4 regions of the Eubacterium maltosivorans genome follow, and region 4 is predicted to be linked to each of the others. Evidence: riboswitches for the same ligand, from Rfam matches in the RefSeq annotation. Region 4 holds a riboswitch; each other region holds the start of a gene.

Region 1 (7,788 bases), 130 kb from region 4:
CCCGATGATTTCAGGATATCTGATATCTGTTTCGATCTGAAAGCAGATCTTTTTGTCCTCCATACGGCTGCGCATAATGGTTGCGACTGTGGAGACCAGCTGTTGAAGGGAAAAAGGCTTTGCGTCAAGTGCCATCTTTCCGGCCTGCAGTTTTGACATATCCAGAACATCGTTGACAAGGGAGAGCAGGTATTTTGCGGTTGCGTCGGATTTATGGAGATACTCTGAAAGCGCCTTCGGGTTTTGGGTGTTCTGCTGCATTAACTGGTTCAGGCCGATGATGCCGTTGAGCGGCGTCCGTATCTCGTGGCTCATATTTGACAGGAAGTCCCCGCGGGATTTGGCTTCGGCCTTGGCAGTGGCGGAGATTAATAAGACCCGGATGATGATAAACATCATTGCGCACAAAACGGCCACGACAACCGCGAGCATAACACTGGTCATCGAAACAAACTGATGCGTCTGCTCGTTGAATGCTTCCTCGTCGACTGTCAGCACGATGCTCCAGTCTGTTCCGGGCATGGGGATAAACGAGGCCACCTGTTTGGTGTGATCCTTATATTTAAAATGCTTTAAAAAGGATCCACTTTGGTTAAGCTGGGTGACAATTTCCGCGATCTCTGTTTCGGACATACCGGTGTTTTTCTGGAGCTCCTCGAAATAGTTGTCAATTTTTCCAATGCCGGCGCTGGCGTCATAGTTTACAACATAGTTGCCCGTCTTATCGATAATACTGGTAACCCCACGGCCGTCGAAGCTGTCGATTTTCAGGCGGTCGGCAATCGTGTCGATTTTTGAGAAACCGACAATCCCGATAAATTTTATATCGTTTACTTGAAATGGGTTACACCGGACGCCGTAAACAAGGCTTTCTCTGAGGGTTTCCAAAAAGTTAGTGTCATCGTAGCGTATCACAAATTTTTCATCGCCGGAGAGCAGGGGTCGCACATAGCTTTTATCGCTGCTGTTCTGAACAATATTCGCGCTGGAATAGGTTCGCCCCTCGGAGTCCACCAGATAGATGTCATCAAAATTATTGGTCAGATGTTCGAGATTCAGGCGGCGGCACACATCCTGTATCGTCGTGTATTTATTGTTCTCTGTTCTGTAATAAACAGCGGATAATTCATCCCATGAGTTTTCCAGCTCATTTTGGATATTCTGCCGGTCATGTTCAGATAATTCGTCCATAAAAGCAATGACAGAGGATTCTGTTGCGCGGGAAAGCTGATTGATATATACTAAGACTGCGGACAGCATAACAATAAATGTTGCTGAGACAAGAAGTGTAATCCGAATTCTATTCCTTTTCATTATAGGTCTCACCCCCGATGATAAAATATTATGGTCACTGAAAATTCAGGGTATTCTTAAGCAGCGAATCAGATATGATACCGTTTGATTAAAATATCATCTGATTCACATCGGCATTTACAAAGTAAGTATAGCAAAATAAAAGAAAAATAGCAACTTTACAGAAAAATTCAGCATAATAAGTGACAACGGACAGGCCAGGAAAGGGGCGTCTCCCCGGGAACAAACCATGAGAGAAAATAGAACGGCCTGATATAAAAAGTCGGTATGGCGAAATAGATGTGTTCGCATTTTATAGATTAAGCCGATATATGCAAGGAGGAAAAAATGAAATCAAAGGCATGGAACTGGGAGAAAAACCAGTCGGATTACTGGCTCATCCCCTGTGTGGAGAGCCCCTATCTCGCGGAGCGGTGGCAGGCGAAGGGCTTCCTGCGCTTTCTGGACCTGGGCTGTGGCCTGGGGCGGCACGCGGTTTATATGGCGAAAAAGGGCTTTGAGGTCACCGCCGCCGACCTGTCTGCGTACGGCGTCGAGCACACCAGAAAATGGGCCGGGGAGGAGGGGATTCCCCTCACGGCCTGCGTGGCCGATATGCTGGACCTGCCTTTTGAGGACAACACCTTTGACTGCGCCATGGCCTACAATGTCATCTACCATACGGATATTCCGGGCTTTCAGGCCGCCCTGGCGGAAATCCGCCGGGTGTTAAAGCCTGGGGGCGAGCTGTTCCTCACGCTCATCTCCAAAAGCACCTACGGCTACCGGCAGGCAGACAGCCGCCGGCGCGTTGACGCCAACACCCTGCTCTCGGAAAAGAGCGATACGGAGACGGGCGTGCCCCACCTCTATGTGGACCTGGAAGACATCAAACATTTCTTTAAAGCCTGGCGCCTTGAGGACAGCCTGAAAGAATCCTGTGTCTATAACCCAGAGGAGCCGCAGTATTACAGCGCGCACTGGAGCCTTATCGTCCGAAAATAAATCGGTTCGATTGCATATTGACAAGTATAATAGAAGCAGGTATAATGATAAAAACTGAATAACCTTTGAGGTGCTTAGCAATAAGAGAATAGGGAAACCGGTGCGAATCCGGTGCGAACCCATCACTGTAAACAGGGACAAAGCCTGAAAGCCACTGGAGCGATCCGGGAAGGCAGGCCGCGGACGAGCTGTAAGCCAGGAGACCTGCCTTAAAGAAGAAATGCGTGCAGGGGGATTATGCAGCGGCGTGTTTGAACAAACGAAATCTCGGAAAATGGGACCGATGAGCAGAGTGCTTATCGGTTTTTTTATTTGTCTTAAAGTCAGGGAGCCTGTTTTATGGGAAGATGTTGATATCCGCGAGGATTTAACATAAATTTTATTTTTAATGGAGGGAAAAATGAGAAAGAAAATCATTGCGCTTGTGTGCGCGCTGCTTCTGCTGGTTCCGGTATTTGCCGGCTGCAGCCAGAGCGGGGATTCAGCAAAGGCGGAGAGCATTACCGTCGTGGACGATACGGGCCGTGAGGTAACCATTCCCCAGCCCCTTGAAAAGGTGGTGGTGGCTAACCGCTACAATTCGGAGCTGATCCGTGGGATCGGCGCCATCGACAAGGTGGTGGCTGTGGATAAGAACACCGCTCAGGACCGTGTGTACTGGAGCCAGTTCGACCCGGATAATGTCATCGGCAAGGGCCAGAGCGAGCTGAACTATGAAAAGATCGCCGAGCTGGGCGCTCAGGTGCTCATCACCCCGGACAACGGAACCTGGGAGGAAGACATCAAAAAACTGGAGCCCTTCGGCATTCAGGTGGTGGTGGTATCTGGCTATAACAACGCTGAGCTGCCCAAGGAAATCGAGATTTTAGGCAAGCTGTTCGGCAAGGAAAAGGAAGCCGAAAAGCTCACCAAATTTTACCAGGATAACATGGACATGGTGGCCGAAAAAATCAAGGATGTCAAAGGCACTAAAAAGGTGTACTGGGAATACGGCGACCCGAATACCACCTGTATACCAGGGACCAGCAATGACGGCTGGAACAGCATGCTTTTAAATGCCGGGGCTGTGAATATTTTTGGCGACCCCACCATTACCGGCAAGACCATTGACCCGGAAAAGATTCTGATGGAAGACCCGGACCTCATCATCAAAACCTCCTCTGGCCCGGCGCTCAAGAATACCGGCGTCTACACGCCGCCGACAGCGGAGGACTACAGCACCATCTCCAGCGAAATGCTGAGCCGTGCGGGCTGGTCCGATTTAAAGGCGGTCCAGAATGACAACTTCTATGTGACCACTGGCTTCTGCGCCGGCGGACTGGGCAAAATGATCGGGACGGTTTATACCGCGAAATGGTTATACCCTGAACAGATGAAGGATGTTGACCCTGACGCCATTTTTGACGAATGGATGGAAATTCAGGGGGTCGATCCGGTAGAAGGGCATGTTTTCCAGGTTAAGCACCAATAGCGATGGAAAAGCAGCAGTCATTAAAGGCCTATCATAAAAAAAGAGCGGCGCTGATGCTGGCAGCAGTGATCCTTTTGATCATTGCTGCTTTTTCCAGCTGCTTTGTCGGCGTCGCCAACGTGACTGTAGGGCGGGTATTCGCGACCCTGCTGCCCGGCGGCCATTTTATGGGTGCGGCGGCTCTGAACCAGACCGAGCTCACAGTGCTCATGCAGCTGCGCCTGCCGCGCATTACCATGGCGCTGGTTTCCGGTATCGGCCTGGGCATCAGCGGGCTGGTCATGCAGGCCATCACGGGCAATAAGATGGCGAGCCCCTTTACCACCGGGCTCTCGAATGCCGCGGCCTTTGGGGCTTCACTGGCCATTATTTTCGGGTTTATGCCCTTTGGCAGCAATCAGGTGGGCACTGTTGTGATGGCCTTTGTGTTCGCCTTTATCTGTGCCGCCATGGTGTACGGCATCGCCTCGGCCAAGGGCATGGGCAAGACCACGATCATCCTGATCGGCATTGCCCTCAACTATTTCTTTTCAGCCCTGAACGCCAGCATGCAGTATGTGGCCAACGAGCAGCAGCTGTCCGCCATTGTCCACTGGACCTTTGGCAGCCTTTCGGAGATCACCTGGGAGCAGATTATCGTGGTCTCGGTGATTCTGCTTTTGATTTTTCCGTTTATCGTCCGTTTTGCCTGGCATTACAACCTCTTGTCCACCGGGGACGAAAGCGCGGTGGCGCTGGGCGTGAATGTCATGCGGCTGCGGCTGTTTTCGGGCATTGCGGTCACGCTCATCTCATCGGCCATCGTCAGCTTTACAGGGGTGATCGGCTTTGTGGGGCTGGTGGCCCCGCATATCGCCAGGCTTCTGATCGGCGGCGACTACCGCGCGCTCATCCCGCTCACCGCCCTCTCCGGCGCTATTCTGCTCATCGCGGCGGATACCGTGGGCCGGGTGGTGGTTTCGCCGGTGATCATCCCAGTGGGCATTGTGGTCTCCTTTATCGGGGTACCGGTGTTTATCTACTTAATTGTAAAAGAACAGAAAGAGCGGTTGGTCTGATGAAAATCACAATCAAAAATTTAAGCTTTGGCTATCGAAAGACCCCTATTTTAAAAGGTGTTAACATCGAGGTGGCGCCGGGAAAGCTGTGCGTGCTGCTGGGGGCGAACGGAGCGGGCAAAAGCACACTGATCAAGTGCGTCAACGGGATATTAACGCCTGAAAAGGGCGAGATTTACCTGGATACTACCGATCTTCTCGGTCTGCCGCAAAAGGAAAAATCCAGGCGCATCGGCTATGTACCCCAGAGCACTGAGGTGGAGGACAGCGGCCTAAATGTTTTTGAGATGGTGCTGTCCGGGCGTGTGCCCCATATGAAGGGCAGGATGAAAGACGCCGATTATGAGATTGTCCGCTCGGTTCTTGAGAAGATGTCGCTCAGCGGCTACAGCACCAAGCTTTTAAACCAGCTGAGCGGCGGCGAACGGCAGCGGGTTTTTATCGCCCGCGCCCTGGCCCAGGAGCCGGTGGTCATGCTTCTGGACGAGCCCACCAGCAACCTGGACCTGCGCTACCAGCTGGAAACCATGGAGATTGTAAGAGGGCTCTGCCAGGATAAGGGCATGACGATTATGGCGGTGATCCACGACGTCAACACCGCGGTCACCTTTGCCGACCAGGTGGTGCTCATGAAGGATGGGAACATTCACGCCGCCGGGCGCCCCGACGAAATACTGAACACAGAAAGCCTGGAGCATATTTTCGACGTCCGCGTCGAATTCGCAGCCTATCAGGACAAACAGTATGTGATTCCCAGGCGGTGCACAGGTTAAAAAATTAAGGTAATACCAATATACCCGCCGGGCGGTCAATAAAAAACAGCCCGGCGGGTATATTTTTTAAAGAAAGGCTTTTAAATCCGGTGAAATTTATGCTATAATAGGCATGTAAAACGATTACTATCTTGTGCTAAAATAAATAATTGTAAATTCGGTGATTTTGCTTGATCTTTTCGCCGCTTATATTACAATTATAAGGTAACGGCACAAATAGTGAAAACCAATGTTAAATTAATTATTTATCAGGAGGATAAAATATGAGTATTCGATTCGATTATTCCTATGCAGGACTGTCTCAGGAAGAATTTGACAACAAGGCGGCACAGATCAGCCTGGCGGACAAAATGCTGAAGGAAAAAACAGGCGCCGGCAGCGATTTCCTGGGCTGGTATGATTACCCGGTGGCTTATGATAAGGAAGAGTACGCCCGGATCAAGGCGGCTGCGGAAAAAATCAAGGGCTCCTGCGACGCGTTTATCGTCATCGGTATCGGCGGCTCTTACCTTGGCTCTAAGGCGGTAATCACCGCGCTTACCAGCACCTTCTTCAATGAAGAAACCGACCGAAAAGCGCCTAAAATTTATTTTGCCGGCGAAAATATCAGCGGCAAATATATGAAAGACCTCATCGACCTGGTCAAGGATCAGGACATCTGCGTCAATGTGATCTCCAAATCCGGCACGACCACCGAGCCGGCCATCGCCTTCCGCTTTTTCAAGGAAATGCTGGAAAAGAAATACGGAAAGGACGGTGCCAAGGACCGTATTTTTGCCACTACCGACAAGGAGCGGGGCGCCCTGAAGTTCTTAGCTGATCAGGAAGGCTATGAAACCTTTGTGATCCCGGACGATGTGGGCGGCCGTTACTCGGTTTACAGCGCTGTGGGCCTTTTGCCCATCGCCGTCGCAGGGATTGATATCGACGCTTTCATGGACGGGGCCAAATCCGGCTATGAGGAATACGGCGTAGACTCTGTTGCCGACAACGTCTGCTACCAGTATACCCTTTACAGAAGCTGCCTTTACAACCGCGGCAAGGCCATCGAGATTCTGGTGGATTACGAGCCCTCTCTGCGCTACTTCTCCGAGTGGTGGAAACAGCTTTACGGCGAGAGCGACGGCAAGGACGGCAAGGGCCTGTTCCCGGCGTCGGTCCATTTCTCAACCGACCTGCACTCTGTGGGACAGATTATCCAGGACGGCCACAAGAATATTTTTGAAACCATTCTGGCAGTGGACGAGCTGGACGGCGATATGACGGTTAAGCATGAGGAGGCAGACCTGGACGGCCTGAACTACCTCGAAAACCGCACCATGCAGGATGTCAACGAAAAGGCGTTTTTAGGAACGCTGCTGGCGCATGTGGACGGCGATGTGCCAAACGGCGTCATCTACCTGTCCAGGCTGGACGCTTTCCACATTGGCAAGCTGGTTTACTTCTTTGAAAAGGCCTGCGGCCTCGGCGGCTACCTCCTGGGCGTTAATCCCTTTAACCAGCCAGGGGTCGAAGCCTATAAGAAAAACATGTTTGCCCTGCTCCACAAGCCAGGCTATGAAGAGCTGACCGAAGCACTGGAAAAACGCCTTCCCAACAAATAAAAGTACGAACAGAGATCGGCGCAAAATTGTGCCGATCTCTTTTTCATGTTCGTAAAACTGACCATTGGCAGAACGGAAGGATTATGGTAAGATAAATAAATTGGAAGTTAAAGGAGGAATTATGGAAAAAAACGAAAATCAGAGTCCTGAGAGCAGGCATACCCATCAGAACGGCGGTTTTACCAACAGCCTGGGGTTTGTGCTGGCCTGCGTCGGCTCCGCAGTGGGGCTCGGCAATATCTGGATGTTTCCCTACCGGGTAGGGCAATACGGGGGCGGCGCATTTTTAGTGCCTTATATTTTGTTTATTATTATTTTCGGCCTGGTGGGCCTCTCCGCAGAGTTCGCCATCGGCCGGCGCGCCAAAACCGGAACCCTGGGAGCCTATGAGTACTGCTTTAATAAAATCGGGAAAGGAAAGCTGGGGTATATTCTGGGCTGGATTCCGCTGCTGGGCTCTCTTGGGATTGCCATTGGTTACGCCATTATCGTGGGTTGGATCATCCGCGCTCTGGCCGGATCCGTCACTGGCGCGATCCTGAATACGGACGCGGCGGCTTATTTTGGTCAGGCAACAGGCAATT
Region 2 (7,788 bases), 1.6 Mb from region 4:
AAGTGGTAAAATACCAAAAATGAGAGAAATATTAATTTAAATGGAGCATTGGAGTGTCTATCGGGAGGTGTAAGGCGAATGAGAGACGCAAAAAATAATATAGAGACAGGCTTCTCCGCTCGGGCTAAGACCTATTTCAAAAAAGGCAGCCTGTTTTCCAAAGATAAAACCTTTGACGGGGAACTTAAATCTCTCAGACGGGTAGTTCGAAAAAATGCGGAGGACTCAGAGAGCAGGAAACATTATTCTTACCACACTTTTGTTATAAAAAAGGGCAGCAGAGAGATGACTTATGTTTTTAAAGGCCATCCGGAGATGGACTTTACCCAGTATTTTAAGAAAGGCGAGCTGGTACGCCATCATGCCGGTTATGAAATACCTGAAAAGTATGACAAGACAGAGGATGATGAAATCCTGTGTATTATCTGCGGTGAGTTTTCACCGGTGGATAAAAACCAGTGTCCCTACTGCGGCGGCGTTCTGCTAAAATAAAAGAAGATATTAAAAATCCCGACTTTCGGAAAAGGAAAGCCGGGATTTTTTTAATGCCTTTTATTTTTTATATAAAATACGGATGGAATTGAGCACACAGAGAATGGCAACGCCGGTATCGGCAAAGACAGCCATCCACATGTTGGCAAAACCCATCAGGCCCAGAACCATGACCAGTGCTTTGATGATCAGGGCAAAGACCACGTTCTGCCAGGCGATACGGCTGGTTTTGCGGCCGATCTCGATGGCCTGTGGAATGGCCTCGACGCTGGAATTCATGAACACAACGTCTGCCGCCTCGATGGCTGCATCGGCACCGCTTCCCATGGCTGCTCCGACATCGGCGCCGGCCAGTACTGGCGCGTCGTTGATGCCGTCGCCGACAAACATCACGCCGCCCTGGGCTTTACGGATGGCCTGGAGCTCGCTGAGCTTGTCCTCGGGCAGAAGCTTGGCATGAACTTCATCGATGCCTGTCGCCTTTGCGACCACCTCAGCGCTTTCCTGGGCGTCGCCGGTAAGCATGGCAGTGCGGATGCCAAGGCGCTTGATCTTGGCGATGGCGTCTACCGCGTCGGCCTTAATGGTGTCTGAGATGACCAGATAGCCGATGAATTTGCCATCCAGGGCCAGAAGCACCTCGGTGCCATAATGATCATTTTTATAGCCGTCCAGGTCAACGTTCTGAGATTCGAGCAGCGAGCGGTTGCCGCAGAGCACCGTACCGTCACTTAAAATCGCTTCAATACCTTTTCCAGCGATTTCCCTGGCGGAAGCCGGACGTTCCACGGAAAGCCCCCGTTCCTCGGCGGCAGTTACAATGCTGTTGCCAATAGGGTGAGTGGAGGTGAGCTCACAGCTGGCCGCCAGAGCCAGAAGCTTAGCTTCATCCACGCCGCTTGTCGGGATGGCCTGCTGTACAACGAAGTTGCCCTCGGTGATGGTGCCTGTTTTATCCATGACCACAGCCGCGATGTTCTTAATCCCTTCGATGGAAACGCCGCCTTTAAACAGAATGCCCCGTTTGGAGCCGGCGCCGATGCCTGAGAAGAAGGCCAGAGGTACGCTGAGCACCAGCGCGCAGGGGCAGCTGATGACCAGGAAGGTGATGGCTGTGTAAATCCAGTAATACCAGTCTCCGGTCACAAGGGACGGAACCACAGCAGTCAGGATGGCCAGGCCAACTACGAAGGGGGTATAAATACGTGAGAAACGGGTGATGAACCGGTCGATTTTCGGCTTGCTGGCCGCCGCGTTTTCCACAGAGTCCAGAATACGGGTGACCATGGATTCTTCCAGCACTTTTTCAACCCGCATTTTTAAGAGGCCAGAGGTGTTGACACAGCCCGAAACCACCTCGTCGCCATAGCCGGCCTTGACCGGAACAGGCTCGCCCGTCACAGGGGAGGTATCGATTCGGCTTTCCCCCTCGACAATGACACCGTCCAGGGGAATACGGTCGCCGGGGCGCACCAGAAGAATGTCACCGATGGCGGCATCCTCAGCGTCGATGACCCGCACCTCGTCGCCGACCAGCAGATTGACGACTTCGGGGCGCATATCCACCGCGTTCATGATCTGGCTGCGGCTCTTTTCAACCGCGCGGTCTTCAAAGTATTCGCCGACACGGTAAAACAGCATAACGCCCACTGCTTCAGGGTAATCCTGAATGGCGAAGGCCGCCAGTGTGGCCACACTCATCAGGAAGTTCTCATCAAAGACCTGACCCTTCATGAGGTTTTTGACCGCTGTAATGACAATACGTCCGCCGAGGATGATGTAGGCCAATACGAAAACCGGAATATTGTAAACTGGAGGCAGGGTACGCTCCATGATCTCCCCGATGACAAACAGCGCCGCGCCGATAATGATGCCGATGAGGGTTTTGGTCTCAGCCGACATTTTCTTTTTTTCGGGTTTGGCAGAAAGGACCTGGGGTTTTTGGGCAGCAGCCTTTTGACGGATTTCCCTCGGAATAACCTGAACATCCGATTCGATGGACTGGCAGATGTCACGAAACTGGGGGAGCAAGCTGTCTGGATCTCTCCCTGTAACCTTCAACTGCTTAGTGGCATAGGTGATTGTGGCGTTGGTGACGCCGTCCAGGGCGTTGATTTTGGCCTCCATTTTGGCAGCGCAGTTGGCGCAGCCCAGGTTTTCAAGGGTATAAACCTTTGTGGCACCCTTCCCCACTGTCTTTTTGCGGGGAATGACTTTGACGTCCGGCTCGATGGCGGCGCAGATCTGCTGAATGTCCGGCAGCAGGGCAGCGGCGTTATCCGCAGACAGGCGCAGCTGCTTAGTGGCGTAGGTGATAGTGGCATACTCGACACCAGGCAGCTCTTTGATTTTGTGCTCTATTTTGGCAGCGCAGTTGGCACATCCAAGATTCTCAAGAATGAAAAACGCTTTTTCTATGTCTGCGTCTGGCATTTTACAGGTGCAGTTAGCCAGACTCTCACCGCAGATGTCACAGTATTCCTCGCCGTGGCGGCAGAGCTCACACTGGCAGTCCGCCGGATGGCCGGGAACATGGTAATGTCCGTGGTGCTCCTCGTGATCATGATGGTCGTGTCCGCAGGCACATGCCGCGTCATGGTGGTAATGCTCCTCGTGATCATGATGGTCGTGCCCGCAGGCACATGCCGCGTCGTGGTGATGATGCTCCTTGTGATCATGATGGTCGTGCCCGCAGGCACATGCCGCGTCGTGGTGATGATGCTCCTTGTGATCGTGAGGAGCACGTCCGGCGGCCACAGGTGCTTTTTTCAGTGAACGGCGCTTCCGCTCAGTAATGAGAATATCCGGCTCATAGGAAACTGCGATTTTCTGCATTTCCGGCAAAAGCCCGTCTGGGTCTTCGGCGGTGAGGCGGAGCTGTTTGGTCGCGTAGACGATGTTAGCCTCGCTGACACCGGGCAGGGCTGCGATTTTGCGCTCGATTTTTGAAGCGCAGTCAGCACACCCCAGGTGCTCAAGTATATAAGTTTTTGTTGCCATAATGGCCTCCTCGGAAAGTTAGATTAAAATATGATGAATAAAACATATGAATTGTTGTTCATATGTTAATATTAACTGTCCTGAGGAGGTTTGTCAAGGGGTAAAAGCAAAAATTAACGCGTCATTCCCGTCGTTTCCGCAAATTTGCCGTAGGTGATAAGCTCACAGAAATCATCGGTCCAGAGGGTGGCGGACTGGTAGAGGACAACACCATCGTATTCGGCGTGGTAGGTGTCAAGCGTTTTGCCGAAGTAATCCCTGACCTCACCGAGGCGCTGGCCTTTGGCGATGAGCTCGCCCACCTTTACATCGGGATACCAGAGACCGTGGCGCTTGGGCATGAGGTAGACCAGATCGGTTAAATCCACAGGGCGGTGCCGCAGCTCGGGTGCGCCAGGCAGCACGCCCAGGTGCTTCAGAATATTGATGACATCCTTTTTATCCGCGTTCACTTCTTCCTGGGTAAAACGCCCTGCGCAGCCGCGCTCCAGCAGGATACTGGGAATGCCAAGAACGCCGGCGTAATTGTAAGCCCCGGTGGTGGCAGTGGATTTGACCATATAGGGCACGTCGACGTGAAGGGCGGCCTGCCGGGCAGCCCTGGACACGGTCTCGTCTGCCGCGCCTACGTAATACACGTAAGGGGTCAGGTCTTCAAAAATCTCGCCGCAGTGCAGGTCAATGTAGAAATCAATCTGGGAATAAAGGCTGTACTCAAAAAAATGCGCGACACGGTCGGCAGGGGTGCCCTCCTGGCTGCCTGGAAAAACGCGGTTGAGGTTTTTGTTGTCTCCAGGCATAAGCGTTGGATAGCGGGACTCGAACCCGGGGACATTGACCGGGTGTATGAGGATCAGGCTTCCGTTTACATTTTCGGGGTCAAGCTCGCCGGCCAGCTGGATAGCAGCCTCGATGCCGACGTATTCGCAGCTGTGGATACCGCTGGTGATGAGGACGGTTTTTCCATCACCCGTGCCGTTGACCAGGGTGACGGGAACCTCGATTTCTGTGTGCGGGATGGGCAGCATGCCCTGGATTTTCTCGCCGGGGGAGGCGGTCAGTGTGCCGATTGATAGGTTGTTTTCCATTGCGGACTCCTTTCACTTTTGAAATAATTTTAATTTAAGCCGATTGCCTTGAGTATAAGGCATGGCGAAAACCAATGTCAAGCAGAAAAAAATAAAAGTAAAAAACATACCGGGTGGGGGTATCCGTTTAAATTTAATGCTTTTATTTTTAAAAAAGACTGGACAAGTGCGTGAAAGTCCAGTATAATTTAAGCAATTTCACAGTTTACCACAGTGAAATATTTGTTTAAAAAATTTAATCATGCCAAATACAAGTTCCCGATCGGGGATTAAAAGAGAAACCGGTGCGAATCCGGTACGATCCCGTCACTGTAATAGGGAGTTGTCCGCAAGATGTCACTGAGGCGCAGCCTTGGGAAGGCGTGGACAGACGAAGAACTTAAGTCAGGAGACCTGCTTGTATTGTTGTTTTCAGTAATCTTACGGTAGATAGGAGGGCTTTGTTTTCATTCAGCCGTCTGGGCTGTTTTTTTAATGATTTTCATGCCCTTTCCCTTTTATTCTCCGTTTCGGATTGTTACCCGTATTGCCATTTTGACAGAGGAGGATTTCTTTATTGAACACGAAACAGCTTGTTAACCGTTTGCTGCAAATCGTACTGGTGCTTTTTGGCATCAGCTTTCTGACCTTTTGCCTGACCTATTTATCTCCCGGTGACCCGGCCGAGCTGATGCTGGTGGCCGGCGGCACGCCGCCGTCTGAGGAGCTGCTAGCGGAAACCCGGGAGGAGATGGGCCTCAATGACCCGTTTCTGGTGCAGTATGGCAACTGGCTTAAGGGCTTTGTGGCCGGGGATATGGGGACGTCTTATTCCTCGAAAACGCCAGTGAGCGCGGTACTGCTTAACTGCCTTGGCCCGACGCTGGAGCTGGCGGCCGCGTCGCTTATTCTGATGCTTGTGATCTCCATTCCCCTGGGGATTCTGGCAGCCGTGTACCAGAATCGATTTCCGGATTACCTGGTACGGGGATTGTCCTTTATCGGTGTATCCTTTCCAGGCTTCTGGATCGGCCTGGTGCTTCTGTACGTGTTTGGCCTTAAGCTGAACTGGTTTCCCATCGCCACCTCGGGCACAGGCTTTATGAAGCTGGTACTGCCCGCAGTCACACTGGCCATTGCCATGTCGGCCAAATACACAAGACAGGTGCGCACCGCTGTACTGGAGGAGTTACGGCAGGATTATGTGGCTGGGGCCAGGGCCCGGGGCCTTAAGGAATCGGCCATATTGTGGCGGGAGGTGCTGCCAAACGCCATGCTGCCGCTGGTGACCCTGCTGGGCCTGTCCCTGGGTTCGCTGCTCGGCGGTACAGCGGTGGTGGAAATTATTTTCTCCTGGCCCGGCCTGGGCAAAATGGCTGTGAACGCCATTGCAGCCCGGGACTATCCGTTGGTTCAGGGCTATGTGATCTGGATCGCCCTGATTTACATGGTCATCAATCTGCTGGTGGATTTCTCCTACGGTTATCTGGACCCGAGGCTGCGGGGGCTGGACCGGGAAGTGAGAAGAAAGGCGGTAAAAGCGTAAATGAAAGCTTTTTTCAGACAGAACAGGCTTTTTGCTATCTGCGGGATTCTGGCGGTGGTGATTGTTCTGATCGCGGTGTTTGCGCCGTGGATCGCGCCCCATGATCCCTATGAGACCATTATGCAGAACGCTCTCAGGCCGCCGTCGGCGGAGTACCCCTGCGGCACAGACCAGCTGGGCCGCTGTGAGCTGTCCAGAATTATCTACGGGACGCGGGCGTCGCTGGAAATGACATTGACGCTGGTAGTTATTGTCTTTGCGGCCGGCACGTTTCTCGGGATGGCAGCCGGTTATTTCGGCGGTGCGGTGGACGCGGTGATCATGCGGATATCAGATATGATGATCTCTTTTCCGGGCATGGTTCTGGCCATTGCCATTGCCGGGATGCTGGGGCCGAGCCTCTTTAACACGGTCATTGCCCTGGCAGTGGTGAGCTGGACAAAATACGCCCGTCTGAGCCGCAGCCTGGTACTCAAGATCAAAAACAGCGTGTACATCTCCGCGGCGGTGGTTACTGGGGCGCGGACCGGCCGGGTACTGGGCGGTTACGTCGTACCGAACATCATTCCGACCATGATTGTGACCGCGGCCATGGATGTGGGCACCATGATGCTTGAACTGGCGGCCCTCTCCTTTCTGGGGCTGGGGGCACAGCCGCCCACGCCGGAATGGGGCTTGATGCTTAACGAGGGGCGGCAGTATCTGCAGACCGCGCCCTGGCTTATGCTGTTCCCCGGTATCGCTATTTTTATGGTGGTTTCGGTGTTTAACCTGATGGGCGACGGGCTCCGGGATATACTGGACCCACGTCAGGATTAGGGCAGCGGGCCTGCGGAGCAAACAACGTTTTTATTTTAATTTTCATATGAATATGAGAGGAGACAAAATGAGTAAATTTAAGAAACTGTTATTGGCAGTGGCGATTCTGGCCATGACGGCAACGGGGTTATCGGGCTGCGGTAGCAGCGGAGGATCTTCGGGGGCCTCAGATCAGCTAAACATTGGAGTGACGAGCTTTGCAGATACGCTTGAGCCCACCGAGCAGTATTTCAGCTGGGTGGTCATGCGTTATGGCGTGGGTGAAACACTGGTAAAATTCAACGAGGAGATGGGCGCAGAGCCCTGGCTGGCAGAAAGCTGGGAATTGGGCAGCGATAACCTGACCTGGACCTTTAAAATACGCGACGGCGTCAAATTTTCTAACGGTACAGCCTTGACCGCTGACCTGGTCAAGACATCGCTGGAGCGGACCTTTGAGATGAGCAAACGCGCCAGCTCAGACTTTTTCCAGTACGACGCCATGACGGCGGACGGATCAAACCTGGTGATCAAGACAAAAAATCCGACACCGGGGCTGCCTGGCTGCCTGGCCGACCCGCTGTTTTTGATCGTGGATACCACTGTGGACACCACGGCCTTTGCCACGGACGGGCCGATCTGCACAGGGCCTTACGCGGTTAAATCCTTTGACAAGGAAAAATGTGTGGTGGCAAGAAATGAAAATTACTGGGATGGTGAGGTCCCCTACAGTGAAGTGAACATCCAGGTTATTGATGACGCCAACACCCGCGCTATGGCCCTGCAGTCGGGCGAGGTAGATATGGCCGTCAACATCAGCAGCAGCGATTTATCCCTGTTTGAGGGCAACGATCAGTTTGACATCAACAGCATCGCGTCGCTGCG
Region 3 (7,788 bases), 1.8 Mb from region 4:
AGAGTATTCAGAGCCTGCCAGGTAATTGTCGCTCGGGCTTGGGTAGATCATGGAAGCGTCAAAAATCGCATCGGTATAGCCATTGGCTGCCTTATAAGCTGCCTGGTCAAAAGCAGGAGTAGCGGTATCTCTGAATGCGGAAATATAGGTACCCCAGGTAGAGGCCGAGTACTGGATTGGTTTTGCGTCTGCCGGAGCCGCGTCATAGTTGCTGGCCACCTTTAAGATATCAATGATTTTAGCGTCTGAAGGAACATTGGTCACTTTCACTGGTCCAATTAATTTATCATTTGAACCTCCAAACACTTTTCTATCCACCTGTACATAGACGGTCTTGGTTCCTGCGTCCGCGGTCTGTACCTGTGCTGCGAATGTCGGAGCTGCGAATCCTACCATCATTGCTGCTGAACCTAAAAGTGCTAAACCTCTTTTTGCTGATTTTGCGAATGCCATAATTAAAATCTCCTTTAAAATTTATTTTTTCGTTTTTGAATCGGGCTTTCCTTAAAGGGATTGCCCAAGGGCCGTAAATGAGATATAATTATGAAGTCTATAGGAAATATCAGACTTCATGGGACCGTTTGGAAATTAGGCCTTCCAGCGGTCCTTTTTCCTGCCCTTTTAACGGCGGGCAGGTGCCTCCTTCACACTTTTACCTTCTTCGATAAAGCTCACTCCTTTCCCATTCTCACAGCATCATATTTTTGAAATATTACCATTTATCTTTCTGCTGTGCTCCACTTTGGAGCAAGCATTGTAAACCTTGCTACGCCAGCGCTTCTGCCCAGGCTTTATCAATCACGTACTCGCCCTCTTTTTCCTTAAAGCAGGGCACCAGCCTCGGCGAATTGGCCAGAGCTTTGTAGTCGGCAAAGGGGGTATCGATAAAAATCTGCTTTCCAGCGTTGTTGATCGCCCCGAACACCACTTTTTTCTTCTGGAACTCAAAGCTGCCAAACAGCACCTTGTCAATGGCGATGGGCGAGTTTTCAGCCCTCAGCTTTGCGGATACGTCCTCGTATATCTTATGATCCAGATAGGCGATAATCTTATCATTCAGGTTGGACTCGAAGATATGAATCTTTTCCAGAAGGTCCATCACATCCTTCACAATTCGGATCCGGTAATTTGGAAACATCTCCAGAACCTCCTCCGCTGCCGCCGCTGTATCAACATCGCCCATATCCAGGATCACCATGTATTCTTTTTCCATGTCCTGATACTTGAGCGAATAAGGTTCTGAAAAAGCCTCACCGCACTCTGGACAGGTGTGCCTGAACAGCTCTGTTTTAATGAGCTTTGCTTTCAGCTCCTCATCCAAACTGGCGTTTATGGTTTCATATCCTTTAATCTCAAAGGCTTCGCGGCATTTTGGACACTCGATGGTAATGGTTTTTGTTTTGGCCATGATACGGCCTCCTCTCTGTTTCCTGTCAAAAATTTTGTATACAAAAAGGGGCTCCTATCATAGAAATCCAATTCAAATAAACCATACGCCACCAAAACAATTGCTGTTTTGATCGGTACAATATTTTTGATTATGAATATCTGTGATAGAAGCCCCAGAATAGCCGTAGAGCGTCTATATTTTCGATGAACAACCCTAGTGACGAGGATTAATTGCATCAAGACTGTAACAAACAGGTTTCCGACTCGTCTTTACCAGTGGTTTCCGGCAAGCATCACGATAGCGGCTCTGTACTAGGATTCACACCTACTTCCCTCAGGTGTCTTAAGAAACTCTCAAAACACCCTAGCTGCATATAACCAAAATGATTATCATGCGGCAATTCATTACAGTTGTTATTAAATTATGCAAACGAGTGGTTCTTTAAAGAATAGCTGCAATTGATACAATTTGTTGTCATCTCGTTTACAAGCCTTATTCTAGCATTATAATTTATTTTTTGCAACCTCTATTTTTGATTTTTTTTAAATACAGTTGCTAAAAGTACCATTTTCCGGGCTGTTTCAGCGTTTTTTTATTTTTAAAGCTATCCGCTGAAGGGTCCGATTCGCAATTAAGGAACTATTATTTTTTTACCCTCATCTTATAATATCTGGGGCGGCATATTCCGATAAGCACCGAGAAAAACAAAGCCGTCTTTCATGCTGTTTTTTAACGTATCACTATCAACATCTCGGTTAAAGTAATAGGCCAGGGGGCCGAGGCCCACATGGGCGTTGGCGGCTATGTCTGTCATTGAGAATCTGGCTGGATATAGTGGACCTTATAATCATACTGCCTGCAGTAGCGGTCTATTTTGGAGCCCTCGTAGCAATGCACGGTCACATCGTTCCGGTTAAAGATCCACTCGCCCATTTCATCGGGATTGTGCCTTATCTCGACCTTCTTGAGATTGGGGCAGCCGTGAAACGCCCATTTTCCAATGGTCTTAACGTTTTTGGGAAGCTTTAAGGCTGTGAGCTTTTTGCATTTTAAAAAGCCGGATTCTTCAATGACTTCCAGGCTCTCGGGCAGCTCCAGCTGCTGAAAGCTGCAATTCACAAAGGCTTCTTTACCGATATATTTTAGATTTTGCGAAAACCGGATGGATTCCAGGCTTTTGCACATGTAAAAGGTTCTGAAGGGCAGTCTTTCGATGGTGTCTGGCAGCTCGATATGCGCCAGCTTATCACAGTTGTAAAAAGCATTCTCACCGATCCGGACAAGCCTGTCCGGCAGGGTGATGCTTTCCAGGCCGCGGCAGAATTTAAAGGTGCGGTCCTTGATGGACTGGACGCCCCCTGGTATTTCAAGCGACTGTATTCTGCGGCACTCCATAAAGGCGGCCTCTCCCAAAAGCTTCAGGCTTGAGGGCAGACTGACGGCGGAAAGCATGGTGCATCCCTCGAAGGCATGGCCGCATATCTCCTTCACGGATTCTCCGATTCTGACCTCCTTCAGCTTTGTCAAATTTTTAAACGCATTTACGCCAATCCGTTCAAAGCCTTCCGGAACATTGACACGTTTGATATTTGTCTTTGGCAGGTCTTTTTTTGAAAAAGCCTCGATACGTTTTGCGCACTCACTCATCTGTTTCCTCCAAAATTTCTTCTTCTGACTGGACTTTCAGCTACATTGCTCTTATCCTTGCGGCAGAAACCTCTCATAAGTTAAAGTAATAAAACTTCTAAAATGTTTCTTTTCTTTCTATATAATCGTTTTATTCTTTAAATGGCTATTTTGTTTCTTATATTTATTTTAACGCATTAATTATATATAAAAAGTTTCGAAAGTCAATTTCAGAACCTATTGTAGTTTATTTTTACGATTTTGTCAAATAAATAAAAAGCATTTAAGATTATCCATATTTTTTTCTTATACTCTTAACTTAAACGCTCAAAATACATATAGGGGGTATGTGTATAATTATTTCTGCTCTTTTTTAAAAAAATTCAACTTTTCTTATTGACATTATGGAACAAGGTGTTATAATTAAAAGCGTAGCCGGCACACCGGCGCACTTTAATGGTTTCCATCACAAACGATGGTTAAAGCATAATTGGGTGTAAATCCCAAACGGTCCCGCCACTGTGAGACGCAAGTCGAGTCAGGATGCTGATCATTAAAACTGCAATACATTTGGTTACGAGGAGATAACTGAGTGTCAGGACGAAATTATAAGGTTTCAGGATTCGTTATTTCGTACTTTCACCGCTTATCCGTCTGGTAAGCGGTTTTTTTTCGCTCTGCTGCCCTGTTGATTGAATCGTAGCCCGGTAAAATTCATTTTTAGAGGAGGTAAAAATGACAAAGAATCAAAGAAGGTTTGTCATACTGCTGGGCGCGTGGGCGCTTGTATTCGGGATTGTACCCGCCGCAAACGCAATGCACATTATGGAGGGCTACCTTCCTGTGGGGTACTGCATTGCATGGGGTGTTATCTGTATCCCCTTTTTAGCTGCTGGCTTTTTCTCTATCAAGAAAACTTTAACCGGCAACAGAAGATCCATTACGCTTCTGGCCATGGCAGGCGCTTTCATTTTCGTTATTTCATCACTGAAGATCCCTTCTGTAACAGGCAGTTGCTCCCACATGACGGGTACAGGTCTTGGGGCCATCCTATTTGGACCAAGCGCTGTCAGTATTCTTGGCATCATTGTCTTGTTATTCCAGGCTATTTTGTTAGCGCACGGCGGCTTAACCACCCTTGGCGCAAACACCTTTTCAATGGCCATTGCCGGTCCCTTTGTGTCTTTCGGCATCTACAAGCTCTGCCAGAAGCTGAAGGTTAACCGCAAGATTGGCGTTTTTCTCGCCGCTGCGCTTGGGGATTTGTTCACCTACTGTATTACCAGTATTCAGCTGGCGATGGCTTACCCATCCGAACAGGGCGGTGTGGCCGCATCGGCTGTAAAATTCCTGGGCGTCTTTGCCCCGACTCAGCTGCCCCTGGCCATTATTGAAGGGATTTTAACGGTTATTATCGTTATCGCTTTAGAAACTTACGCAAGCCCGGAACTCAAATCCATCGGCTTTTTAGCATCGGAGGAAGTGTAAAATGAGTAAAAACAAAAAATTAGTGATCGTTCTCCTGGTGATTGTCGCTTTACTGGTTGTCGTACCGCTATTCGCCCTTCAGGGCGCTGAATTCGGCGGCTCTGACGATGCAGGCAGCACAATGATTGAGGAAATTCAGGGCGGCGAATATGAGCCCTGGTTTACGCCTGTGCTTGAAACGATGATTAACGGTGAGCTTCCTGGGGAAGTGGAATCTTTGATCTTCTGTCTCCAGACGGGTATCGGCGTCGGTATACTGGCTTTCTTTATGGGCCGTTTGGTTGAACGAAAAAAACTCGGCAAGGAAGAGGCCGAGCTGTAGATACAAAAGCACGCTTACAAGGCGTGTTTTTGTTTTTCACTATATTATAAATAAGAAGGTTTTTTATATCTGCTTTGCCTTTTCTGCTGCTGTCTGTACTACTGCACCCACCACCGCACCTGCTGTCGGGAATTTTTCCCTGTAAAATCCTCTCACACTCCGCGTCCTTTAAACATGATCCCAATGATAACAAACCAGACTGATCTTATCCAAAGCATTAAATTTCCGCAATCTGGCGCACACGGGCCAGTCCCTTCGATACCGATGGAACAGCCAGCAGAATCATTGTCAGCGCGCCTTCCGAAAAAATATAGACCGCGTTGTACACCATCGAGTAGGGCAGCGCGCCCCATCCTTCCCAGGCCATGGAACCGAAAAACAGCCAGCCGGAAAGCACCGCAAACACATAGCGGCCACAGATGCCGGCCAGGTATCCCTTTATGAGCCCATGCTTTGACTGGGTGAAAAAGCCCGACAGGCCCAACGCGCCAAAGGCAAGTATATAGTCAACCAGCACCTGAAGGGGATACAAAATATAAGGGTCTATCACCATTTGCAGAATGCCATAGGCGATTGCCGCCAAAATCCCAGTCTTTGGGCCATACCAATAGCCTGTCAAAGTAATAAAAAGCATACTGAACAGTGTCACAGAGCCGCCAGTAGGCAAATGGAAAATCTTAATATTCGATGTCACTACCGCCAGCGCAATGGCCGCAGCGCAAAAGGTCAGATGCCTTGTGCTGATCTGGCGGTGTTCATTTTTCCCGGCAACAAGCGATGCGATTACCAGCACAACGGCCATCAATGCGATAAGCGCCGCGTATCCTGCGGCTGTCGGCATATAGCTTACGCCGCCTTCAGACGTTACAGGCTTTATAAAAAATTCCAGCACGGTTTTTTACCTCCAAATTTTCAGTCGTCCGAACTTCAGACATAATTTTATTATACGTTTTGCCTGGTAACCCTGTCAACCTGCCTTCGTCCACAAAATGAATCTTAAAGTTCACAGAAGGGCTTAATATTCACAAATTAAAGATTTACCTTTGCCTAAAAAAATGATAAAATCAATTATATACTGCAAATAAAGAGGATTTAATCTTATGGATGAAAAGAATTTACAAGATCAGCGCGAGGAGCGTACCCCCGAAGAGCAGGCGATTGAGAACGCCTCTCTTTTTGAGCGTCCTGTCCCTCCGGAGGATGCGGTCATCATTGATGAACCTGCTGCGCCAGAGGCTCAGGAGGAAACTGTTATTGACCCGCCCAGGCCGCCTGAGGGCGGAACTGAAGGCGATGCCGACCAAGCAGGCGAGGTTCTCACCTTTGAGGAGGAGACCCCTGCCAATGATTCTGGAGACGGCGAGGAACCGCCGGATTCTGAAGAGAAAAAAAGCCATAAAAAGGTCTGGATCGGCATCGGTGTTGGAATTGGTATTATCCTGGCCATTTACCTTGGCTTAAGCTTTTATTTCAGCACTCGTTTCTATTTTAATACCACCATGAACGGCTTCAATGTCACTGGCAAAACGGCCGCTCAGGTCGACCAGGAAATGCAGCAAAACGCAGCGACACACACATTAACACTGAAGGAACGCGGCGGAAAAACCGAGACCATCGCTGCAGACCAGGTCAATATGCGCTATATTTCCGACGGTAAAATTTCCCAGATGTTAAATGACCAGAACGCTTTTGCCTGGCCCATGTCTCTGGTGCCGTCGGGTCATCAGGATCTGGAAGCGACTTTCAGCTACGATGACGCTCAGCTCACCAATGCACTGAACCAGCTTCAGGCTGTATCCGGAGCAGAGGTCGTAAAGGTCGCCAATGCTTATCCTAAATTCAACGGTACAAGCTATACGATCGAACCAGAGGTTACCGGCAACGAGCTGGATCCGGCCAAGCTAAAGGACGCTGTAAAAAACGCTATTTTATCCGGCGATACCGAGCTGGATCTGGAAGCGGCCGGCTGCTATAAAAAGCCTTCCTTTACCAAGGATTCCGCTAAGGTGAAAGAAGCGATGGATACCATGAACAAGTATCTGAACGCAATGGTTACCTATACCTTTGGCGACGCAACAGAGGTACTTGATAAAAATACCATTAATACCTGGCTGGCTGTGGACGGCAATATGGATGTCCAGTTCAATCAGGACCTCATGACCACCTATGTGGCCAATTTATCGGATAAATACGATACCTATGGCATTACGCGAAGCTTCCAGACTAGCGGCGGCGGCAGTGTCAGCATTGCCGGCGGCGATTACGGCTGGCTGATTGACCAGGACGAAGAGGTCGCTGCGCTCATTCCAATTATCCAGGCAGGACAGCCTGTAACCCGTGAACCGGTTTACGCGCAGACAGCTGCAAGCCACAGCTCTCCAGACTATGGAAACACTTATGTTGAAATCAGCCTCGGCGGGCAGTACATGTGGTTTTACAAAAACGGCGGCCTGGTCGTTGGCACTCCTGTTGTTACAGGAAGCCTGAGCGGCGGTTTTGCCACCCCAAGTGGTGTTTATGGCCTTGACTACAAGGCGATGAACGTTACTTTAAAGGGCGAGGGCTACGCCTCACCCGTTACCTTCTGGATGCCGTATGCCGGCGATATCGGGATTCATGACGCCTCCTGGCGCACAGACTTTGGCGGCAATATATACGTCAACAGCGGCTCGCACGGCTGTGTCAACACACCATATGCGGCTGCTCAGGCCATCTATAACGGTATCGAGGACGGTACCCCTGTTATTGTCTATTAATAAGATTAAGGCGCTTAAAGCACCTGTGGCGTTCCAAAACGGAACGCCTTTTATTATTTTAGAAGGAGAATCCTATGTCTATTACCTGGAATCCCTGGCATGGCTGTCAAAAGATCAGCGCTGGGTGCCAGAACTGTTATGTCTACCGTATGGACGAGAAATACGACCGCGACAGCCATCAGGTATCTAAAAATTCCTGCTTTAAC
Region 4 (7,788 bases):
GTTTATACAATGCTCAATGTGGTTCAGTTTTGCCTGTTTGGCAGCGCGGTGGAGTTAATCGCTGGATCAGACGCGGTTTTAATACCTCAAAAACCAATCAGCCTCAAGACCGGACTTATCTGCCTGGGCCTCTCGCTGGGGTGTTTTTTCCTGCCAAACGTGTTCCTGTTCTTTTTCAGATACATGGGTGTTCTGAGATTGAGCGCCAATTACATGCCATTTATGCTTACCGTATACGCCGGACTCTTTCTTACAAAAGGGATTCAGGGGAATCGCACAGGATAAAAGCTAAAAGGACCGCTTATGCGGTCCTTTTTTTACGCCCAAAAATAATCCTCTTCCTCAAGCACCAGTTTAACGATCCTCAGGTTTTTGAGCTCGGGCTTCAGGGCGGTCAGCTGGTCCTTCAGGCTGTCCAGCCGGCTGTCGTCATAGACACTGGCTTTATTGATGCCGACCAGGGTGTAGGAGCCGTCTTGGGCTATTTTCAGGTAGCCATTGTCGGATTTAAAGGCGTAAAGGTTCATTTTACACCTCGGCAGCCTGGGCAACGGCTTTCAGTTTTGCAAGGCCGGCCTGGGGATTGCGGTTCTGGGTGGCAACCCATTTTTCCAGGGCCTTGTAGGCTTTGCCGCTTGCGATGAGCTCGTGACTGCGCATATAGCCCTCCTGAATGCTGTCGGCCTTTCCGGCAACGTAGAGGATCAGCGCGCTGTTCAGACAGACGATGTTGGCGCGGGTGGGGGTGGAGGCGCCCTTCAGGATACGGACAATGCCCTGGGCAGCCGCGTCCACAGAGTCCCAGGGGGCCAGCTCATCCAGACAGCCGGGCTCGATCCCCAGGCTTTCCGGCGTCAGGGTGCTGCGCTTTACAGTGCCGTCGGGCATCAGCTCAGCCACATGGGTGGGGCCGACGGTGGATGCCTCGTCGATACAGCCGCTGCCGGCTTCGCCATAGACGACCAGAGCGTGCTCATAGCCGATTTCGTGCATGATGTCTGGGACAAATTCCAGCATGTCCAGAGAGTAGACGCCGCGGACTGCATATTTTGGCAGGGCAGGGTTTGCCAGGGAGGCGGAGATGTTTAAAACGCTGCCAAAGGAAATCTGTGACAGTACCCGTCCGAGAGCTGTGGGGTGAACCTCTGGGCTCATGCCGTTAAAGATGCCGATGCCCGCAGTTTCGATGCTGGCCTTTACCACGTCCACACTGCAGTCCACATCCACGCCCAGGGCTTCCACCGCGTCGATGGTGCCGCAGACAGAGGTCAGCGCCCGGGAGCCGTGCTTGGCCATGGGGACGCCGTCCGCGGCGGCGATGATGCCGGCGACGGTGCTGATGTTAAAGGTCTTGAAGGTATCCATGCCAGTGCCGCAGTTTTCCACCACGGGCACAGCGGTCTGGGGCGTGACCTTGCAGGTGTCGATTTCGTAGATGGCCTCAAAGCTGCCGGCCACCTCGGCGGCAGTCGGGCCCTTGGCGCTGAGGGCGGCCAGAAAAGCGCCCTGCTGCATGGGCGTCTGGCGGTCGCCCAGGATTTCCATAAACATTTCCTTAGATTCTTCCTTGGTCAGATTTTCACGGTTGATGAGGCCGGTGATCACCTGGCCGTATTCTTTCATTGTAACTGCTTCCATTATTCGATTCCTCCATAGGGTGTGTTAATCAAAAACAACGATGGTTGAAAGGGTTTCGAGCTGCCGCACACGCTCAAGGCCGTGCGCCAGCTCCTCGAGCGGAATGCGCTCTGTAATCAGGTCTTTTACGACCAGGCTGCCGCTCTCCAGCAGCGCCTTGGCCCGGCGGCTGTGCGCGATGCCGCACCCGTAGGCGCCGGCCATGATCTGCTCCTTGTAATGAAGGGTATTGATCTCCGGCTGGGTGGCGCCGTCTGGGATAATGCCGCTGAAATGGCCGAAGCGTCCTCGCTTTTTCAGCGCACGCAGGGCCAGATTCATGGCCTCCGGGGCCGCGCAGCAGGGGATGGCCGCGTCCACGCCCTTGCCGTCTGTCAGGGCCGGCAGGGCCTGACAGACGGCCTCATAGCTTTCAAAAACGGCGTCAAAGCCCAGCTTTAACGCCCGCGCTGCCCGTTCGGGGTTGGTCTCGACCAGGAAGACCTTCTGTACCCCAAGGGCCTTTGCCACACGCAGGTTGAGGATGCCCATCCGTCCTGCGCCGATGATCAGCAGGGTATCCGAGGGCGCGAGCTTCAGTTTTTCCTGGACGTTGACGCAGCAGGAGAGGGGCTCGATAAAGGAAATTTCCTCAAAGCTCAGGGTGTCATTTTCAATGATGTTGATAATCTGGCCGCGGACGCCCTCCTCGGGGACGATCAGGTATTCCTGGAAGCCGCCGTCATAGTTAAAGCCCATGATGCGCATATGGTCGCAGAGGTTGTCATCGCCTTCTTCGCAGTAGGCGCACCCGCCGCAGGCAATGCCCGGATGCACGTGCACCCGCTGCCCTTTCTGGTAGCCTGTGACCGCAGCGCCCACCTCGGCGATAACGCCGGAGATTTCGTGGCCCAGCACACGCGGGTACACCAGGTCGCGCTGGCCCATGGTCAGGCATTTGAGATCGGTTTTACATAAATTGCAGGCCTTGACCTGGACGAGGACTTCGTGGTCACCGCAGGACGGAATGGCGCGTTCGGTCATTTCCAGCTCGCCGGGGCCTGTTAAAACAACTGCTTTCATTCGGTATCTCCTTATTTTTTCAAACAAAAAAAGCCCGACCTTAATCTAAGGTGCGAACTTTCCATCATTCCCACAGGCCTTTATCGCTCAGATGAAGACCGTCGACACACTTCAGGCAGGTTTTCTGACTGAGGATTCACGCCTGGCTCCCTTCCCATCCTTTCGGACAGTGGTGATGAGCCGGGCAATCCACTTACAGCGGCGGGCCCGTCTAAGAATCTCACTTAGTTCCCTATTATCTGCCATGCAGCACCTGAAATGTTTTATGCTTTTTTATTATCATATCACATTTGCTCCGGGTGTCAAGATAAAATGTAAAAGTTTTAATCCAAAGGTGATATAATGATAGTGTTAACTGTGCGGTGACGCTATTCATAAAAACGAAGGAGGCAAAAAATGGGCCATTTTGGATTTTCATACATCGGCGCGCTGTATCTGCTGATGCTGTTTATCCCCAACCTGATCTGGACACGAAATCAGCCCGAGGGCTATGATTTTGGAAATGAGAATAAGCTGCTGCTGTGGTGCGAGCGCATCGGGCAGGTGGGGGTGAGCTGTTGTGCCCTGATCTTTACAGACTTTAACCTCCGCCCACTGACGCCCTGGAGCCTGTGGCTGGCGCTGTCCTTTGCGCTGATGCTGCTGTATGAGGGCTACTGGGTCCGGTATTTTAGGAGCGGGCGGAAGCTTAAGGATTTTTATTCGGGGTTTTGCGGTGTGCCCTTGGCGGGGGCAACGCTGCCGGTGTTTTCGTTTTTGCTTTTGGGGATCTACGGAAGGGTTTTCTGGATGGTCTTGTTTGTGGTGATTTTGGGCATTGGGCATATCGGGATTCACGGACAGCATTTCCGGGAGCTTGGGGAGTGACGGGTAAGCTGGGGGAAGGTCAAGGATTGCGAAAGCTGGATGCAGCTTGGCGCTGTCCGCGGATTAAAAACGGTCTCTCTTATGCACAAACGACAACTTTCAGAAGTCGTTTGTGAAATCGACCCGACCGTTGTTTTAATCCTCGGACAGCTTTTTTGTACAATCCATTGACTTAAAAGCGGCATCGCGCCTTTGGTATTTGCGGGCGGCGGTCTGCCTCTTTTTAGTGCGGCATCCTCTCTTTTTTTAATAAACTAAATTTAATCCAGATTTTACATGCCTTTAACACAACATATGCTATAATCATATTATGTTACGGATTATGTTAAAAGCGAGTGAAGATTGGAGCGAAAATGAAAAAAATCCTGATTATAGAAGATGAACTTAATATATATGAGCTGATTAAATTCAATTTGGAAGCCCAGGGCTTTGAGGTGGCAGGGGTCCATGAGGGGGCTGGTGCGGTTGAGAAAATCGTGGATATCCGGCCAGATCTGATCATTCTGGATTTAATGCTGCCGGGCAAGGACGGGCTCACCATCTGCCGCGAGGTGCGGGCGGACAAGAACCTGTCTTATATTCCGGTCATTATGCTCACCGCCAAGAGCGAGGAGTTCGACAAAGTCCTTGGTCTGGAGATGGGCGCGGACGATTATATGACCAAGCCCTTCAGCGTGAAGGAGCTCTATGCCCGGGTGAAGGCTGTGCTGCGGCGGACAGAGATGATCAAAAGCTCGGACGCGGAGGAGATCGCAGTGGGCAGCCTGCGCATTCTGCCAGGCTCTTTCGAGGTGTATAAAAACGGTAAGAAACTGTCGCTGACCCTGAAGGAGTACGAGCTGCTTCTGTATCTGGCCAACAATAAGAACAAGGTGCTGACCCGGGATCAGCTGCTGGATGAAATCTGGGGCTATGAGTATTATGGCGAGACCCGGACAGTGGATGTCCACATCCGCTACCTGCGGAAAAAGATTGAGGACGACCAGGAAAAATACATTGAGACTGTGCGCGGCGTGGGCTACCGCCTGGTGGAAAATCTGGAAAGCGGTCAATGAAAAAGCGCATCACCATTGTCTTTTCCATCCTGATCGTGCTGGTCACAGCCTTTTCGGGCGTTTTCTCCTATGTGATTTTTAAAAACGCCTACTATGAATCCACTGAGAGAAACCTGAAAAGCAACAGCGAGTATATTGTTGAGGATTTGATGCCCGGCTACATCCGGACCGGCGACGTCGCCGGGCTGGAGCATTACGCCACCAGCACCAACCAGCGCATCAACATCATCGATGTGGAGGGGAACGTCCTGTTTGAGTCCCTGAGCGGCATTGGCTCCCTGGATAACCACCTGAGCCGGCCCGAGGTTCAGGGCGCCATGAAGGGGACGCCCACCACCTCGGTGCGCTATTCCGACACCATCATGAAGAACATGCTCTACCTGGCAGCGCCATACTATCAGGATGGGCAGATAACCCATATTGTCAGGATCGCGGTACCCCTCGACGTCATGGAGGATGTGAGCTACAGCATTATCAACAACCTGATCTTTGTGGCCCTGGCCAGTATCCTCATCGCCATTGTGATTTTTGCGTTCCTTTTAAGCAACGAGACAAGACCCCTGGACGAGGTGACCATTTTCGCCAGAAAGATTGCCCGGGGCGATTATAAGACAAAGCTCACCATGCTGCGGGACGATAAAATCGGCGATCTGGTCGACTCCCTGAACACCATGGCCGAGCAGCTGGACGCCTCCTTCAGCAAGATCAACCGCAAGAATATTGAGCTTTCCTCAGTGCTGTCCAGCATGAACCAGGGCATCATCGCCGTGGACCGGGACAACAAGATCATCCTGATCAACGATACGGCCCGGGGGATTTTTAAGATCGATCTGAAAAAGGAGATAAAAGGGAAGAGCATTCTGGAGGTTTACCGGGACCCCTTTGTGTATGAGCTTCAGGACAAGCTGGCAGAGACCGAGGACGGGCGGCTGGATTACGAAACCCGCATCGAGGACCGCGTCTACAAGGTCACAAGCTCCCAGATGCTGGACAAGGGCGACCAGACCTACAACGGTAATATCATTATTTTAGAGGATATTACCATGATTAAGGGGCTGGAAAATATCCGCCGCGACTTTGTGGCCAATGTATCCCACGAGCTCAAAACCCCCATCACTACTATCCGGGGCTTCATCGAGACCATTCAGGAAAACCACATCACCGACGAGGCCACCCTGAGCCGCTTTTACAGCATCATCGCCGATGAGAGTGAGCGGCTGACCCGCCTGGTTAATGATATTCTGATTCTCTCCCACCTGGAAAACAACCAGCGCAGCGGGGAGGACAAGCGTGAGGTCATCGGCGTGAACCAGGAAATTCTGCGCATCTTTGATATGCTCAAGATGACTGCCGAGTCCAAGCGCATTGATCTGCGCTATCAGAAGGAGGGCGACATCAGCGTTATTATCAATCCCGACGATTTCAGGCAGATGATGATCAACCTGGTGGACAATGCCATCAAATACACCGACGAGGGCGGCAGGGTGGACGTGTCGGTCTACGAAAACGGCGCGCATTTCTGCATCCTGGTAGAGGATACGGGCTGCGGCATTCCCGAGGAGGATATTCCGAGAATCTTCGAGCGCTTTTACCGCGTGGATAAGAGCCGCTCCAAGGAAAACGGCGGCACCGGCCTGGGCCTGGCCATTGTCAAACACATTGTCCAGAATAACCGGGGCGCCATCGAGGTGACCAGCTCGGTGGGGATTGGCACCACCTTTAAGGTGACCCTGCCCAAAAACTGCGAAGCCCTTTAGAAAGAGCCTACGGGCTGTTTCAGGCTGTTGGCAAAGTCGGCAAAGCTTTGAGCTTTGAGTCGAAAGTTGAAAGTGGAAAGTTGAAAGTGGAAAGTTGAAAGTGGAAAGTTGAAAGTTCAGGTGCAAATCAGCCTTTGGCCGATTTGATTGAATACGGCCTGCGGCCGCTGCTCTAGTCGTTTTTGCGTCAGCAAAAACGTTCCATAACTATCAACTATTCACTATCAACTATTCACTATCAACTATCCAGCTCTTTACCCCTTAGCATTAAAGTTTGTTGACACGATCTGATGACGCGCTGTTTTGGCACGTCATCTTTTTTATTGCCTCTGGGTGGCTTGGGGCAGGGTGGAAAGTTAAAAAAATATCAATTCAAATAAAGCTTTACCAGAGCAGGATTGGGTGCTATAATGAATATAATAAATTATTAGATTGGATAAAAATTCTTATACTTTTATGGCCGCGGAAGCCCGGGAAAAGCCATGATGAGGGCCTGAGGAACAGGTGTGGGAGGAGGCTAACATGAATCCCTATTTAAAAAATGTAAAGCGGATCGAATTCAGCGTGACGCACCGCTGCCGGAGCCAGTGTGCCCACTGCTCCCTGGGGGCGGACCGGGTGGCCGGGGAACTGCCGCCCGGGGCAGCCGTCGCGGCCCTGGAGGCCGCGGCCAGCCTCAGCGCTCTGGAATCAGTGCTGACCATTGGCGGCGAGCCCCTGCTGTGCGTGCCCACTGTCTGCGCTGTACACCAGCGGGCAGAGGCGCTCGGCATCCCCAGGCGCCAGCTGGTCACCAGCGGCTGCTTTACCCACGACAAGGCACTTCGGGAACACACTGCAGACCAGCTGGAAGTCAGCGGCGTCAATGAAATCCTTTTATCCGTGGACGCCTTCCACACCGAGTATCTGCCCCTGGCAGAGCAGTACAGCTTTGCCCGCGCCCTGTGCCAGGCCGGGCTGGGCAGCGTTACCGCGCTGCACCCCGCGTGGATCAAAGGCCCCGGGAGCGGCGATCCCTATGATGTGAAGACCAGCGCCTGCCTCAGCCGGTTCGAGCCCCTGCACCTGCCTGTGGGGGAGGGAAACCGCGTTTTCCCGGGCGGAAACGCCAGGATTTACCTCTCCGATTATTTTCAGAGGACGCCGCTGGATACCGGCTTTCAGTGCGGTACCGCCCCGTGCACCGGGCGCCTCGACGCCCCCACAGCCCTGGCGGTGGACCCGGACGGCAGCGTGCGGGTGTGCGGCTTTACCATCGGGAATCTGCACCAAAAGCCCATGGCAGAAATACTAAAAGGCTATAATCCCATGGGCCGGCCCCTCATGCGCGCCCTGCTTGAGCGGGGCCTCAGCGGCCTGACCGCCGCCGCCAGAGAGGCTGGGATCGAGGTGAGCGCCGGGGATTATTT

What was found. Region 4 has a riboswitch for cobalamin ahead of CPZ25_RS01435 (alcohol dehydrogenase catalytic domain-containing protein). Riboswitches for the same ligand answer to the same signal wherever they lie in the genome.
Region 1: linked by a shared signal. The riboswitch ahead of CPZ25_RS00885 (ABC transporter substrate-binding protein) and the one ahead of CPZ25_RS01435 (alcohol dehydrogenase catalytic domain-containing protein) in region 4 are both predicted to bind cobalamin.
Region 2: linked by a shared signal. The riboswitch ahead of nikB (nickel ABC transporter permease) and the one ahead of CPZ25_RS01435 (alcohol dehydrogenase catalytic domain-containing protein) in region 4 are both predicted to bind cobalamin.
Region 3: linked by a shared signal. The riboswitch ahead of CPZ25_RS09910 (energy-coupling factor ABC transporter permease) and the one ahead of CPZ25_RS01435 (alcohol dehydrogenase catalytic domain-containing protein) in region 4 are both predicted to bind cobalamin.

The regions. Positions count from the first base shown of each region.
Region 1 covers NZ_CP029487.1:155,239-163,026, forward strand. Annotated here, with positions in the region: gene CPZ25_RS00875 (hybrid sensor histidine kinase/response regulator) at 1-1,314, opposite strand, end outside; gene CPZ25_RS00880 (class I SAM-dependent methyltransferase) at 1,642-2,298, shown strand; cobalamin riboswitch at 2,350-2,524, shown strand; gene CPZ25_RS00885 (ABC transporter substrate-binding protein) at 2,699-3,769, shown strand; gene CPZ25_RS00890 (FecCD family ABC transporter permease) at 3,772-4,827, shown strand; gene CPZ25_RS00895 (ABC transporter ATP-binding protein) at 4,827-5,600, shown strand; gene CPZ25_RS00900 (glucose-6-phosphate isomerase) at 5,864-7,204, shown strand; gene CPZ25_RS00905 (sodium-dependent transporter) at 7,326-7,788, shown strand, end outside.
Region 2 covers NZ_CP029487.1:3,020,498-3,028,285, forward strand. Annotated here, with positions in the region: gene CPZ25_RS14075 (hypothetical protein) at 79-492, shown strand; gene CPZ25_RS14080 (heavy metal translocating P-type ATPase) at 553-3,492, opposite strand; gene CPZ25_RS14085 (M14 family metallopeptidase) at 3,606-4,580, opposite strand; gene CPZ25_RS21030 (hypothetical protein) at 4,642-4,767, shown strand; cobalamin riboswitch at 4,816-4,995, shown strand; gene nikB (nickel ABC transporter permease) at 5,137-6,105, shown strand; gene nikC (nickel transporter permease) at 6,106-6,924, shown strand; gene CPZ25_RS14100 (ABC transporter substrate-binding protein) at 6,992-7,788, shown strand, end outside.
Region 3 covers NZ_CP029487.1:2,072,916-2,080,703, forward strand. Annotated here, with positions in the region: gene CPZ25_RS09895 (hypothetical protein) at 1-399, opposite strand, end outside; gene CPZ25_RS09900 (CpXC domain-containing protein) at 767-1,408, opposite strand; gene CPZ25_RS20450 (hypothetical protein) at 2,052-2,204, opposite strand; gene CPZ25_RS09905 (leucine-rich repeat domain-containing protein) at 2,201-3,037, opposite strand; cobalamin riboswitch at 3,457-3,586, shown strand; gene CPZ25_RS09910 (energy-coupling factor ABC transporter permease) at 3,752-4,504, shown strand; gene CPZ25_RS09915 (energy-coupling factor ABC transporter substrate-binding protein) at 4,506-4,826, shown strand; gene CPZ25_RS09920 (energy-coupled thiamine transporter ThiT) at 5,044-5,718, opposite strand; gene CPZ25_RS09925 (L,D-transpeptidase family protein) at 5,927-7,582, shown strand; gene CPZ25_RS09930 (DUF5131 family protein) at 7,657-7,788, shown strand, end outside.
Region 4 covers NZ_CP029487.1:285,558-293,345, forward strand. Annotated here, with positions in the region: gene CPZ25_RS01420 (hypothetical protein) at 1-285, shown strand, start outside; gene CPZ25_RS01425 (hypothetical protein) at 318-527, opposite strand; gene trpD (anthranilate phosphoribosyltransferase) at 529-1,638, opposite strand; gene CPZ25_RS01435 (alcohol dehydrogenase catalytic domain-containing protein) at 1,663-2,700, opposite strand; cobalamin riboswitch at 2,798-2,972, opposite strand; gene CPZ25_RS01440 (hypothetical protein) at 3,097-3,567, shown strand; gene CPZ25_RS01445 (response regulator transcription factor) at 3,921-4,622, shown strand; gene CPZ25_RS01450 (sensor histidine kinase) at 4,619-6,379, shown strand; gene CPZ25_RS01455 (radical SAM protein) at 6,902-7,788, shown strand, end outside.